Regions from separate parts of the Peribacillus muralis genome, predicted to be linked through region 2. Evidence: riboswitches for the same ligand, from Rfam matches in the RefSeq annotation. Region 2 holds a riboswitch; each other region holds the start of a gene.
What was found. Region 2 has a riboswitch for cobalamin ahead of ABE28_RS01780 (hypothetical protein). Riboswitches for the same ligand answer to the same signal wherever they lie in the genome.
Positions count from the first base shown of each region.

Region 1: another riboswitch for cobalamin. It lies ahead of ABE28_RS05565 (hypothetical protein); the one in region 2 lies ahead of ABE28_RS01780 (hypothetical protein).
Region 3: another riboswitch for cobalamin. It lies ahead of ABE28_RS04450 (acyl-CoA dehydrogenase family protein); the one in region 2 lies ahead of ABE28_RS01780 (hypothetical protein).
Region 4: another riboswitch for cobalamin. It lies ahead of ABE28_RS05220 (ribonucleoside-diphosphate reductase subunit alpha); the one in region 2 lies ahead of ABE28_RS01780 (hypothetical protein).

Region 1 covers NZ_CP017080.1:1,166,950-1,170,550, reverse strand. Annotated here, with positions in the region: gene ABE28_RS05585 (YheC/YheD family endospore coat-associated protein) at 1-31, shown strand, start outside; gene ABE28_RS05580 (YheC/YheD family endospore coat-associated protein) at 28-1,224, shown strand; gene ABE28_RS05575 (YheE family protein) at 1,288-1,491, shown strand; gene ABE28_RS05570 (hypothetical protein) at 1,585-1,773, shown strand; gene ABE28_RS05565 (hypothetical protein) at 1,799-2,044, opposite strand; cobalamin riboswitch at 2,212-2,411, opposite strand; gene ABE28_RS05560 (MBL fold metallo-hydrolase) at 2,651-3,466, opposite strand.
Region 2 covers NZ_CP017080.1:361,896-365,496, reverse strand. Annotated here, with positions in the region: gene ABE28_RS01790 (DUF58 domain-containing protein) at 1-171, opposite strand, end outside; gene ABE28_RS01785 (AAA family ATPase) at 171-1,127, opposite strand; cobalamin riboswitch at 1,315-1,532, shown strand; gene ABE28_RS01780 (hypothetical protein) at 1,734-2,228, shown strand; gene ABE28_RS01775 (ABC transporter substrate-binding protein) at 2,244-3,191, shown strand.
Region 3 covers NZ_CP017080.1:920,668-924,268, forward strand. Annotated here, with positions in the region: gene ABE28_RS04445 (histidine--tRNA ligase) at 1-667, shown strand, start outside; cobalamin riboswitch at 785-983, shown strand; gene ABE28_RS04450 (acyl-CoA dehydrogenase family protein) at 1,268-2,980, shown strand; gene ABE28_RS04455 (NAD(P)-dependent oxidoreductase) at 2,996-3,601, shown strand, end outside.
Region 4 covers NZ_CP017080.1:1,093,569-1,097,169, forward strand. Annotated here, with positions in the region: gene ABE28_RS05220 (ribonucleoside-diphosphate reductase subunit alpha) at 1-2,061, opposite strand, end outside; cobalamin riboswitch at 2,200-2,379, opposite strand; gene ABE28_RS05225 (manganese-dependent inorganic pyrophosphatase) at 2,673-3,601, shown strand, end outside.

The sequences.
Region 1 (3,601 bases), 810 kb from region 2:
GATTACAAATGCCATCAGTGTGCAGCGATGAATATCTTTTATGATAATACCTCGGAGGCTTGGTGTCTTGACCAAAAGGATGCAGTGCTTTTTGCCGGAGCTGACAAAGAAGAAATAAGCTACAAACAAGCTCTTTCAGGGCAAATTCTATATCCAATAACCGAATTCCCCGGCAGACGGGTGCTTGTTGTTGGAATACTGACTTCGTTCAATCCCAAAAAGGAAACAGGTTTGGGCGGTAACTTGTCCCTTTTTCGGGATTTATCATTGTATCTTTTCCAACATGGAATTTTAACCTATGTCTTCACAGGAAAAGCCCTTACTTCCGGTTCAATGATAGGGTATGTTTTTTCTTCCAGTGCAGACAGGTGGATTGAATGCAAGCTGCCGCTTCCAGACATTGTCTATAATCGTATTCCCTTGAGGTCCTATGAGGCTTCTGCAGAATTTCAATCGCTCATGAACCATTTTAATGAGCATAGTGTGAACATATTCAACCCGGGTTTCCTAGATAAATATGTAATGTACGAAACTTTGGTTGAAGATGGTTCCCTCATCCAGCACCTCCCGGCAACAACGAGACTGAAAACTCGCGATTGCCTGGAATCATTCCTTGATGCACACCGACATATCTATTTAAAACCTTGTAAAGGAAGCCAAGGAAAGGGTATTTATACCATCTGCAAAAATCCGGATGATACACTTTTGTTCAACAGCCTAAAACTTGGCGAATCTTTCTCGAACTTCGATTCTTTCTGGGAAGCAAAAAAGAAAGACTTATTAAAAAGAAATTACCTCGCTCAGCAGGCGATCGCACCAAAAAAACTTCATGGTCATCGTTACGATTACAGGGTCCTCGTCCATTATGAAAAAGGATTTTATAAAATAACCGGCAAAGCTGTAAGGATGTCACAAACACAGGAAATCACTACACATACACCGCGTGGTGGCAAGCTTTATCCTTATCAGAGCCTGCAATCAAGAAAACTGAATTTAAGATTGGCAAAAATCGCCCAAAAATGCGGAGAAATCCTTTCAAAAAAATTGGGCTTTCTCGGAGAGTTTTCAATTGATATCGGTGAAGACGAATCGGGCTCTCTATTCATTTACGAGGTCAACTCCAAACCCATGCAGTTCGACGAAACCGATATAGAAGCTAATCGGCTTTTACATTTAAAAAACCTTTTCATAGAATTAACTTTTTCCAACCGGTTAATAAAATAACACCTCCTGCTGCCGTTTTCCATTATAATGTAATGTGAGACAGCAAATATGGAGGTAATACATATGATTAGTCATTTTCAATGGGCACCCCTGCATAAGAATCTGCCAGGATGGAAAATTTCATTTTATTTCAACAGACTATCGATTCAAGCCTTATATCATAAAGATGGAACCATCGAGTGGACAGCCAATCCACCTACAAAAGAAGATGAACCGAAGCTCAAAACCATGATACATGATTTAATGGTCTATCATGTTTATGAATAAACCGTATTGCCCAACCTGTTTTTAGGAAAATCCAAAAAGGAATAAAAATCCCTACTTTGCCTAAACTAATGAAAAGGCAAGGAGGGATTTATTTTGGATAAAGAAAAAATGACTTTTTTAAAGGATAGCGAATATGATGGAAGGGACTCCGCCTTCCTCGATATCGATCGGTACATCAATGAAGGATTGGCAGGCGGAAATGTATATGAGGCCGCTGACCTCCGGAACATTGAAGAAGCACATGATTTGTATGACGAGACAGATCCTAACATCAATAAATAGACGACCATATGTCTAGGGCTCTCTTTTAGGAGAGCTCTTTTTCGAACAGTACCTCCTCTGCCCCTCCAAACATTTCATGGATCACCCTTTCGTAGGCGATTTCCAGATTACGCGAAAACGCTTCCTTTTCAGCTGGACTTTTTGCTTGACCATTGATTTCCCTTGTGAGATTGATACGTTTTTCGCTTAAAGAAACCGTATCTCCCCCCGAAAAATTGTACATAACCTGAACTTTAAGATTATCCGTGAAAAATTCAACCGTTCCAAACATATGTATTCCCCCTTAAAAAATAAAAAACAACTTCCCGGAAGGAAGTTGTTTGAGCGCAACGAAACGAAACATAACAAAAAACAAACATGTTTTTTCCATTTTTTAAAATGAAAAGCATGCTTTTGCCAATTTTCGCACGTAACATCTCCTATCCTCGTAGGCATTTGATGATGTGCTAAAAACAGGCAGGTATCCTGGCTCATGATCATCGCTTTTCGAACCTTCCCATTTCCTATTGCAGAAAACAGTGGCATCAATCGAATCGCTCACATTTACAGTTGCGGGACAGCGCCGGATTTTAACCGGCTTCCCTATTAAGCGAATAAATAGAAGATTTCTTATCCGCACCCATTTCTAGACTAATTTAGTTTTCCATATAAATGTATCAAATTATTTCCTGGATTACAATCAGGGCCCGCGGAGATGATCGATCATCTCGTTTTCAGTTCTTTGGTTCCAGCCATTCCACTTAGGATGTTCACACCATTGAGGTTACAAAAAAGAAACCGCAGCAAGTAGTTAAAAAACTAGAACCAGCATTTATGCTTTAAGATATTTCACGTTTAATCCGGAAAAACATCCTGAACAGTTTGTCCGGCTATTTGTTTATATGTTGCTTCCCTTCAGGACATTTTCTTTCAAAATCGACGTAATGATATGCTCCGAATCCCATTCATGCTCTGATATTTCAATAAGAGGATAACGGTTGGGTAATAAGGTATCCTGGATTTCCTGAACAGAGAGTCCTTGATTATGCAAAAGCAAAATTTCTCCACGGAGGTTTTCCAAATAATCGAGTTTTTTCCGGAACATTTCCTTTCCGTTCGGAACATGACCTGCATGGCAGCAAAACATCTCGCCAAAGTCATATTGAAGCAAGCTTTTTATGGAATTAATGAGGACGGGAACGGACTCTTCCCGCAGAACTAGTTTTGTTTTGGGAGTGACGAAGAGATCGCCTGAAAAAAGCATGCCCGTACTGCGATTCAGATACACCATATGGTCATGCGCATGACCGGGGGTGTAAATCGGCTCCCATGTTTGGCTCCGGGAATGAACGGCCATACCAAGCGGCTCTGCTTTGAAAGCATCCCGCCGCCCCCAAAACATTTTGCGATAAGCCGGATATTCAGCATCCTTCGCACATGCTTCAACCGACATCGGATGAATGAATATCGGGACCTTTTTATGCTCCTGTATCCAGGCCGCGCCTCCCGTATGGTCCTCATGATAATGCGTAAGGGCCACCGAATCAAAATCGGCGGTCTCATAGAATGGGATCAATCCGTCCAATAAACTTTGTGCGCCCGTATCAATCAAAAGACCATCCGTTAGAAAAACATAAACGCTCATCCCCGAATTGACGGCCCCCGGAGTTCCGTACACACAAACTACATCATTTACCGTTTTAACTTCAATCATGAAGCTGCACATCCTTCACTGTATAAGATAGTCATAATCCAAGTTTTTTCTATTTGTTACAATAAATGTACTACCATTCCCCCCATTTGACAAAGAATAATGAAACAAGCAAAAAAATTATTCCAAAATCACAGA
Region 2 (3,601 bases):
GGGATAAAAAAGCAAAATCGCGGCGTACGCAGCGAACGGCAAAAATGAATAAAATATGAACCAACTGACAAAACCGCCTTGAAACATCGCAAAGCAAAAAGAAATGGCCATAAGGAATACCAGCCCGAACGCATTCATGTTTTTCTTTAGAAGATTAAAAAAGCGTCGCATTATGTCAGAGCCCGCTTCACAGGTATATGAGTTTTCGCGAGAATTTCATGGATTACCATTTCCGCATCGAAGCCATCATAATTCGCTTCAGGTTTTAAAATCAGGCGGTGTGAAAACACGTACGGAGCTAAATATTGAACATCGTCAGGCAGAACATAGTCCCTCCCTTGGACCAGTGCATACGCTTGGGCTGCCTTCATCAAGGCAATCGATCCACGCGGGCTTACGCCTAGATAGACCGATAGATGGCTTCTCGTTCGATTGGAGAGTTCAACAATATAGCCTTTTATCGTGTCATCCACTATCACCGTTCTAGCCTCTGCCTGCAAAGCTCTCAATTCGTCCAAAGTGATGACCGATTCCAACTCTTCAAGCGGAGCCATGTATTGAGCCCTTTGCAGGACCTCAATTTCTTCCGCAGCACTCGGATAGCCCATTTTCATTTTTAGCAGGAATCGATCCAATTGTGCCTCCGGAAGCGGATATGTTCCCTCATACTCAATGGGATTCTGCGTCGCCATGACAAAAAAGGGCTTCTCCAATCCTCTTGTGACGCCATCGATCGTCACGCTTGCCTCTTCCATCGCTTCAAGCAAGGCAGACTGCGTTTTTGGCGAGGTCCGGTTAATTTCATCCGCTAAAATGATATGGCCCATTATCGGTCCTGGCCGAAAAATGAAAGCTTGTTCCTTTGGGTTGAAGATCGAAACACCCGTTACATCAGACGGCAGTAAGTCAGGTGTGAATTGTATACGTTTAAAGCTTGCCCCTATCGATTTTGCAAGTGCCCGGACCATGATCGTCTTGCCTACTCCCGGAACATCCTCCAATAAAACATGACCACCTGAAAGCAGTGCCACAATGCTCAGTTCTGCAATATCCCGCTTACCGATAATCACTTTTTCAATATTCCCTAGAACCTTCTCAAGTTTTTGATTTGCCTGCTTAAAGATCATTCTCTACCTCCTGGGAAATCTATTACTTATTTCATTTCCAATCTATATCCCGCTTACCTTTACAGTAACAACCAATTAATCCTTACATTGTAAGTTTACTAGATATTCGGGAAACCATAAACGAAATTCTCCAAAAATATTAATGCAGCTTAAGGAAAAAGGTATGGTAAACTATTCCTAAGTGAATATGAACCTTGCAGAAAAGGGTGCTGCCTTGTCAGCTTAAAAGGGAATTCGGTTCTAATCCGAAGCTGTTTCCGCAACTGTAAGTGCTAATGAAATAAGATGCATACCACTATTTGATGATGGATCGTACTTTAAGTGCCATTCAATGATTCAAATGGGAAGGTTCTTAGAGTAAAATGACGCACAAGCCAGGAGACCTGCCTTTTTTTATCGTATCATGCTCTTCGGAAGATAGGAGATTGTACGGCAGTCTTCCATCTTTTTTTCTACTGGGAATACATGGATGCTCGATGCCGACCAAAACTCTTGGTCGGCTTTTTGTTTTGATGCGAAAAGCGATACGGGAGCTCATTCACCAAACCACGTAAAGGAGGAAAAGTTTTGGCAAAGAAAGATCTTCGTTTTTTATGCTATCCATACATGCGCGAATCCGCCTCCACAGTCGATTTTGAGATACGAACAGACTCATTGACGACGCAAATCGGCTTGGCCGCATCGCTGATGAAGGATGCTCCTGACGTTTACCGGGATTTAATGGATCTGCTGCCCATGGCCTACCATCTAAATGGTTCAGTCCGTGGAAAACTAGCCATCACCGAAGATGATTTGGATCATTTAAGTTCGATTTATGACCGGTATGTCGCAGAAGTTAAAGAACAGATCGAGACATTTGTGCTACCCCAAGGGTCAACAGCGGCCTGTGCCCTGCATGCCTGTCGCAGCGAAGCCAAAAAGTCCGTTCGCGCTTTGCACAAAGTCAGTCTGGAAAGGGAAGTTCCAGGAATCCTTTTCGATTACACCCACTTGCTTGCAAACGTTTTATTCGTAATGGCAGTCTATATCAACAAGCGACAAGGCATTGAAGAAATACCTTTTGTTAGCAAATCTTATCCTACTAAACCAATGAAAAAATAGACGGAGGAATGAATAATGAAATTCACTAAAAGATTCAGCTGGATTTCCGTGCTTATGCTTGCCCTTTTCCTTACAGGATGTGGCGTAACGGATCAATCTGCAAAAGATGATAAAAATTCGGACAAAGCGAAAGAGACTCAGACCTATACAGTTACGGATGATACTGGAAAGAAAATAACATTCGATAAAGCACCAGAGAAAGTCGTTTCACTACAGCCAAGCAATACGGAAATTCTATTCGCCCTAGGACAAGGGAAGAAAGTGGTTGGCGTGACGGACTTCGATAATTATCCCGAGGAAGCCAAAAAAATAGAACATGTTTCCGATTCAGTCAATATCAATGCAGAAAAGATCATTGCCCTGAAGCCTGATGCCATCATCGCTTATACCGTTGGCGATGAAGAGACGCTGAAACCACTCGAAGATGCTGGCATTCCTATATTCATCATTAAATCGGCTGCCAACTTCGAGGACGTATACGGCGATATCGAACAAATTGCCAAAGTGATGGGAGTTAGTAAAAAAGGCGATGCATTGGTGAAGGATATCAAATCCCAAATTGCAAGTGTCGAAGAAAAAGTGGGAACGCTGGATGAACAAGAGCAAACATACTTTGAAATCAGTCCTGCCCCAGAAATCTATACAACAGGTGATGAAACCTTCCAACAAGAAATCCTGAAAACCGCTGGCATTAAAAATGTCTTTGACGACCAAAAGGGCTGGGTAAAAATATCTGGTGAAGAAGTCGTCAAGCGCAACCCTGAAACGATCCTTACGACTGCCACCTATGTTAAAGATGCCGTCGGTGAAATTAAGTCACGTAAAGGTTGGGAAGATATCGATGCCGTGAAAAACGATGATGTCCATCTGCTTGATGAAAGTGTCATGTCCCGTCCCGGACCAAGGATCGGTGAAGCAGTAGAGCTTGCTGCTAAAACCGTTTACCCGGATTTATTTAAATAATATGGAACAAGGATGCTCCAATATATTGAAGCATCCTTCCATACATTAAGGGATGGCAATGGCCTCTGCCTTTCTTCCTTTATTTATGCTAAAATGAAGGCATTTCAAACACAAAGAATAGCCGAGGTATCGACATGTTTAAAAGATTCTTCATTTGGGTCCTGGCAATCGCCCTTCTCTTAGGGCTTCTTAGAACCATTATGGACTTATAGCAAAAAAACTAATAGGAGATGCTGTCTGCAATATACAGACGGCATCTTCTTTTAGTTCCACTTTCTCCTTATACCGAAGATTGATTTTTGTAAATAAGAGAGCCTGTAAGGTGACCTTATCGACTACTTCATAGGCTGAAATTGATCTAATTATCTTTAAGTACCCATGAAGAGTGCAGTATAGTGAAACGCTCAATG
Region 3 (3,601 bases), 560 kb from region 2:
GCTGCAACCTGCAACCATCAAATACATTAATCGGTTTTTAACCGATGCTGATAATACAAGGTTAGGTTACTTTGCGCCATTAGCTGAACGAAATGAACAAGTTAAGCAGGGATTGGCAGAATTAAAAGAGCTGGAATCTTATTTGGAATTCCTTGGTGTCGATGATCGATGTACATTCAATCCATTTTTAGCAAGAGGGTTGGAGATATATACCGGTACGGTTTATGAGATTTTTTTATCTGATGAAAGCATTAAGTCAAGTATTGGCAGTGGCGGAAGATATGACAACGCCATTGGTGGATTGATCGGAACGAATGGGAGTTATTCGACAGTCGGGATCTCATTGGGACTGGATGTAATTTATACTGCCTTGCTCCCATTAAAGGGAAAAATCGTGGAAAACCCTGATGTGGATTTTTATGTGATCCCGATAAATACCGAAAAGCACGCATTATTGGTAGCAAGACAGCTAAGGAATAAAGGATATAAGGTGGAGTGTGAATTAGGAAAGAAAAGGCTCGGCAAAGCTTTAGATAAAGCAAATAAAGAGAAATTCCGTAACGTCATCATCGTTGGGGAGGACGAAGTGAAAAATGATCAAATAAAAATCAAAGATATGTTCTCTGGCGAAGAAAGAATGGATTCTTTTTCGTTTAATGAAAACTGAGGGATATCGAGTCCTATATTGAAGGGGCTTCAATTCTGAAAATCCTAAGAAAGCTTTTGGTATTAAATGAAATTATTTGTAAATTTTCAAATTATTTGATATGTTTGATTGGAAAATTAAATACGTGTAGAAGCAGGTGTAGATTGATAGTATTTTTTCATCTACATAATAGGGAAGTCGGTTGGAGCCCGACGCTGTCCCGCAACTGTATTTGGGAGCGATTCGAAAAAACCACTGTCTTCAGAAAATGAAGATGGGAAGGTTCGAAAGAGCGATGATCATAAGCCAGGAGACCTGCCTGCTTCAGCACACATCTATACCTACGAGGATAGGGGGTGTTAAGTGCGAGCGATTGATCAGCATGTTTTTGTTTTGTCGTGGAAAAACATGTTTATTTACGTATCAATTCAAACTTAACAACTTCTTCTTGAAGTTGTTTTTTTATTTGACATGATTATCTGAAGCTGGTGAACGCGGAAAGAAGTGCAGGAAATGAAAAGCCTTTGATTCTTTTTGAAAGGGCTTACAATGATGCGGGGAATCATTCAGGTATCGCCTTTGATTAAGTCCTATCGTGAAGTTGAAGTGAGGAGGAAAGAAATGGGTGAAGCGGAACTTCAATGTAATGAATCTTTATTTTCTCATGGTCCGGACATTGCAGTATTTACACCAGAAGATTTTAATGAGGAAGATCATCTTATCTCAAAGACTACAGAACTCTTTGTCAAAAACGAAGTGAAGCCCCTGCTTGAGTCGATTGATCGGCACGATAACGGCAAGGTGAAAAAACTGTTTCGGGAAGCCGGAGAGCTCGGCTTACTCAGTGTGGAGGTTCCAGAGTCATATGGAGGGCTGTCCCTGAATAAAAAGCTGTCAGGGCTTGTAGCCGAGAAGATGGGGTTTGGCGGTTCTTTCAGCGTTTCCTTTAATATACATGCAGGCGTAGGAACTCTCCCGTACGTCTATTACGGAACAGAAGCGCAAAAGCAAAAATACCTGCCAAAACTTGCATCAGGAGAATGGATTGGTGCTTATGCCTTAACGGAAAATAACGCAGGATCAGACGCGCTTAACGCTAAAACGACGGCGGTCTTGAACGAGCAGGGGACAGCATGGCTGCTGAATGGTGAAAAACAGTGGATCACGAACGCACAGGTGGCCGATGTATATGTTGTCTTCGCCAAAACAAGTAACGGCATGACTGCATTCATCGTGGATAGAACGTTCAAAGGGGTTTCCATCGGTCCCGAAGAGAAGAAGATGGGGATAAAAGGATCTTCGACAGCCACTTTAATCTTGGAAGATGTCAGTGTACCCGCAGGGAATGTTCTCGGAAAAGTCGGGCAAGGGCATCATGTAGCATTGAATATTCTGAACATGGCGCGATTGAAGCTTTCCTTCTCAAATATCGGAGCATCGAAGCAAGCATTGGAGCTTGCCGTTAACTATGCGAAACAGCGAAAACAATTTGATCGGCCAATCATTCGTTTTTCCATGATACAAGAAAAAATTGCAGATATGGCAATTGCGATATATGGGGCGGAAAGTGCAGCCTACAGAACGGCTGATAGCTTGGATAAAGTATTCGATAATGGAGAACCTCTCGATGAGCAATTGGTGAAACTGGCAAACTATGCAGCCGAATGTGCTATCAATAAAGTAAATTGCTCCGAAGTACTTGATCGAATAATAGACGAGGCCTTACAGATTCATGGCGGCTATGGTTATATGCAAGAGTATGAAGTGGAGCGATTATATCGTGATGCCCGAATTAGCCGGATTTTTGAAGGAACGAATGAAATAAATCGTCTGACGATTGCCAAACTATTGATGAAAAAAGGACTTCAATACGGCGACACCTGGTTGGCCCCTCTCCTTGATGAGGAGGGAACCAGAAATCAGCACTACATCCATTTGTCTAAAAGACTACTCAACAAATCTTTGAAAGCGCTGATACATGCCAAAATCAACATCCAACAGGAACAAGAATATTCCCGTCTGCTTGCAGACATGATGAAGGAAATTCATGTGATGGATTCTGCGTTCAGGCGTACGGAAAAAGCGATACAAAAGAACGGGATGGAAAAGGAACGGCTGAAAGAGAATATGACCAACGTTATCTGTGAAGAAGCGTACCGCAGAGTTGAAGGGATGGCAGTATTGATTTTAGCGGGAACGGAATCAGATGAAGCGGGCAGAAAAGTGCTGTTGGATGAAGTTCGCAGCCTTGCTGTTCCACTCTTCAGGAATCTGTTTATACAAAAACGGGAAATCGCAGAAAGAATGGCGGAGCAAGAAAAATATAATGTGTGAACGGAGTGAAGCCTTATGAAGAAGATTGGGTTTATCGGGTTGGGCAATATGGGTCTACCTATGTCACGAAGTTTACTTCTTTCTAATTATACCGTGTATGGGATGGATTTGAATGAAGAGGCTGAAATGTCCTTTCATCAATCAGGAGGAACGATTGGCGTATCGGTTGAAAATATGGTGAAACAATGTGATGTGATTCTTACAAGCCTTCCATCAGCTAACGCAGTGGAAGAAGTTTTCCTGGGAGAAAAAGGACTCGTTTATCTCGTTGAATCCGGTGTTATGCTGATCGATACGAGTACCGTAGCCCCTGACCTGAATGTCCGCATCGAAGTGGCTGCGAAGAAGAAGGATGTCGATTTCCTCGCGGCACCAGTCAGTGGCGGTGTGATAGGGGCGGTAAACCGGACGCTCACTTTCATGGTAGGCGGTGCAAAGCCTGTCTTCGATAAAGCACTTCCTTTATTTAATGCAATGGGCGAGAATATCTTTCATGTGAATGATCGAATCGACAGCGGAACGAATACAAAGCTGATCAACAATCTCTTGATCGGATTTTATACGGCAGGAGTGAGTGAGGCTCTTCACCTTGCAAAGAATAGCAATCTTGATCTTGAAAGA
Region 4 (3,601 bases), 730 kb from region 2:
TTCATACGTATTGGGCGTCAAGCCAGGTGCAGTCACCTTGAATTTGAAGTTTTTCTTTTCTTCATAAAATTCAATTTCATACAAAGGATCGATTCCATCAGTGGAATTGCCGATCTTGGCAGTAGATGAATTAGGTGCAATGGCCATTAAGTATCCATTACGAGTCCCATGCTGCTGCACGTTCTCTTTTAAATCAAGCCATTTTTGATCGGTATAGTCACGGAGCTCGAAGTAATCCCCTGTATGCCAGTCCGAACCTTCAAAATAAGGGTATGATCCTTTTTCCTTCGCCAATTCGTTTGATGCCTTGATCGTCAAGTAAGCGATTTTTTCGTACAAAGAATCTGCATAGTGAACGGCCTCATCGGATTCCCAATAAATATTTTCTGTGGCAAGTAAATGGTGCCATCCAAAAGTCCCTAAGCCGATTGCCCGATACCGTTTGTTCGAAATCGATGCCTGCTTGACCGGCAGATTATTCACATCAATGACATTATCGAGCATCCTGATTTGAATGGGGATCAATCTTTCCAAAACATCGCTGCCGACTGCACGGGGCAAGTTAATCGATGATAGGTTGCAGACAACGAAATCACCGCTTTTACGAACGACGACGACATCCCCATCTTCTGTTTCGTATTCATCCGTGATTGTCGAAGGACTAAGGTTTTGAGCGATCTCGGTGCAGAGGTTGGAGCAATAAATCATCCCTTTATGCTTATTCGGATTCTTCCGGTTTACTTCATCACGGTAGAACATATATGGAACGCCTTCTTCTAATTGAGAAATCATGATGCTTTTCATGATGTCCATCGCATTGATCTTTTCAAAGCCATAGCTTGGCAGCATACCATTTTGAGCGGCTTCGACGGCAAGTGCATAATGATTCCTGAAGCTTCCTTCGCCTTTTTTCTCGTCATATAGATCTTCAAGTGAGAATCCAAGGGTCTGCTTGACGGTATGCGGGTCAAAAAGGTACCATTCTTTTCTGTCGCGGACAGCCTCCATGAACAAGTCGGGAATGCATACACCCGTAAAAATATCATGTGCCTTTAATCTGTCATCCCCGTTCTGTGTTTTTAAATCAAGGAAGCTCATGATATCCTTATGCCAGGCATCCAAGTATATCGCTATCGCCCCTTTACGCTGACCTAATTGATCGACACTGACGGCAGTCTGGTTGAATAGCCGGATCCAGGGAGTCGTACCTGAACTATTGCCGGAGAAGCCGCGGATATCGGAACCAAGCGAGCGAATCTTCCCGACATAAAGGCCCACACCACCGCCGAATTTGGAAACCTTGGCGGCATCGTAGTTAGCTAGATAGATGCCGTCGATTGAATCTTCAATGGCGTCGATGAAGCATGAGCTCAATTGTCCATGCGCTTTACCAGCGTTCGAAAGTGTTGGGGTGGCAACGGTCATATAAAGATTGGACATGGCCCAATAAGCTTCTTTTATAAGTTGCAGGCGATGTTCCGTTTTTTCCAAACGCATGATTTCCATCGCGATGATCATGAAGCGTTCTTGGGGCAGTTCGTATACTTTGTCTTTTTTAGGTCGAGCCAGGTAGCGATCGTTTAGTAAGTAGATGCCTATGTAGGAAAATAGTTTATCTTTTTCAGGGTCGATCACTGAACCCAATTCTTCGATTTCTGCTTTAGTATAAGAAGAAAGCAGCTCTGATTTATAAATTGGATAGCGTTGTCCATCTTGCAGTTGTGAAAGTTCCTGTATAAGGTCATAAAATGGACCATAACTCATGCCTTCATACCCTCGATTGGCCTGTGCATCCCTATACATCGTATTCAATAGCTCTGTAGCTGCGACGAACGTCCAATCCGGGGCATCGATATCCACGCTCTCAAGAGCAAGCTGAATCAGTTTTTTTGAAGCCTGTTCATCGGTTGAATCACTTTTGCGATCAAGCCATTTCGTAAAACGCTTTTTGAATTTCTCCATATCGAGACGGTCTTCAAATTCCTTCGATAGCATCTCCAGCTGAAGGGAATTCGTTTCAGTATCATTTTCGCTTATGGTAGAGTTATATGTTTGAGTCATTAATAATCCTCCTTGTAAACATCAGGTAATAAAAAAAACCGCCCAACGAGTTGAGCGGATCAAACGACAGCATAAAAGAGCCATGAATGAAATAGCCCTTATACTATCGTTTCATCATCTCAATCCCCGAAGAATAAGAAACGTGAAAAATTCAAGGCAGGTCTCCTGACTCATGATCACCCTACTTCGAGACCTTCCCGTATAGAGAGCTATACAGTGGTTCCTCGTTTCGTCACATTCACAGTTGCGGGGACAGTTCCGGGATTACACCGGATTCCCTTTTCAGCCATCACTGGCACCTTGGATTATAAAAAATTCTATATATAGTTATCAGTATTGTTTTAGTAATCAATATCTAGTATTTCTGCTTATATTATCGTAAGCCATCTGCGGTGATAATTCAACTAATATATTTAAGAAAAACGAACCCTTATCTATTGACAAAATGAAGGTTCAGGAAAGAGGAATGAAAGATTTTCTTGGGGAAGTGGCAATTCAAGCACTGAAATTAACGGGTTTTATGTTAAAATAAATTGTAGAGTAAAGGTGGCTTCCCCTTGATGCGATAAGGGGATTCACGGAAAAATATTTATGAAAAAGGGGATTAGATCTTGGAAAAAGTATTAGTTTTTGGACATAAAAACCCGGATACAGACACGATTTGTTCAGCAATCGCTTATGCAGATCTGAAAAAACAGCTAGGAATCAATGCTGAACCAGTTCGTCTGGGTGAAGTGAATGGAGAAACCCAATATGCACTGGACCAATTCAGCTTCGAAGCTCCTCGTCTTGTCGAAAAAGTGGCAGGGGAGGCGGACGCCGTGATCCTTGTGGATCACAATGAACGCCAGCAAAGTGCTGAGGATATTGATCAAGTCCGCGTGCTGGAGGTTATCGATCATCACCGCATCGCTAACTTTGAAACAAGCGACCCTCTATATTACCGTGCAGAACCGGTTGGTTGTACGGCAACCATTTTAAATAAAATCTATAAAGAAAACGGAATAGAAGTCCCTAAAGCAATCGCAGGTCTGTTGCTGTCTGCCATCATTTCCGATTCTTTATTGTTCAAGTCCCCGACCTGTACTGAGCAGGACGTGGCAGCGGCAATGGAGCTGGCAGCTATTGCAGGAGTCAACGCTGAAACTTATGGATTGGAAATGCTGAAGGCAGGAGCTGACTTAAGCGACAAGACGATTGCCCAGCTAATCACTCTGGATGCAAAAGAATTCAGCATGGGAATGGCAAAAGTGGAGATAGCCCAGGTAAATGCAGTAGATCCGAATGAAGTCCTTGCCAAGCAAGCTGAGTTGGAATCGGCAATTGAAGCGGTCATTGGAGTGAAGGAACTGGATTTATTCCTTTTCGTCGTTACGGATATCTTGACAAATGATTCCGTAGCCCTGGCTCTTGGACGAGCAGCGAATGCCGTCGAAAAAGCTTATAACGTTTCTTTAAATAATAACATCGCCGTCCTGGAGGGCGTTGTCTCGCGCAAAAAACAAATCGTGCCGGTATTAACGGATATATTCAGTAAATA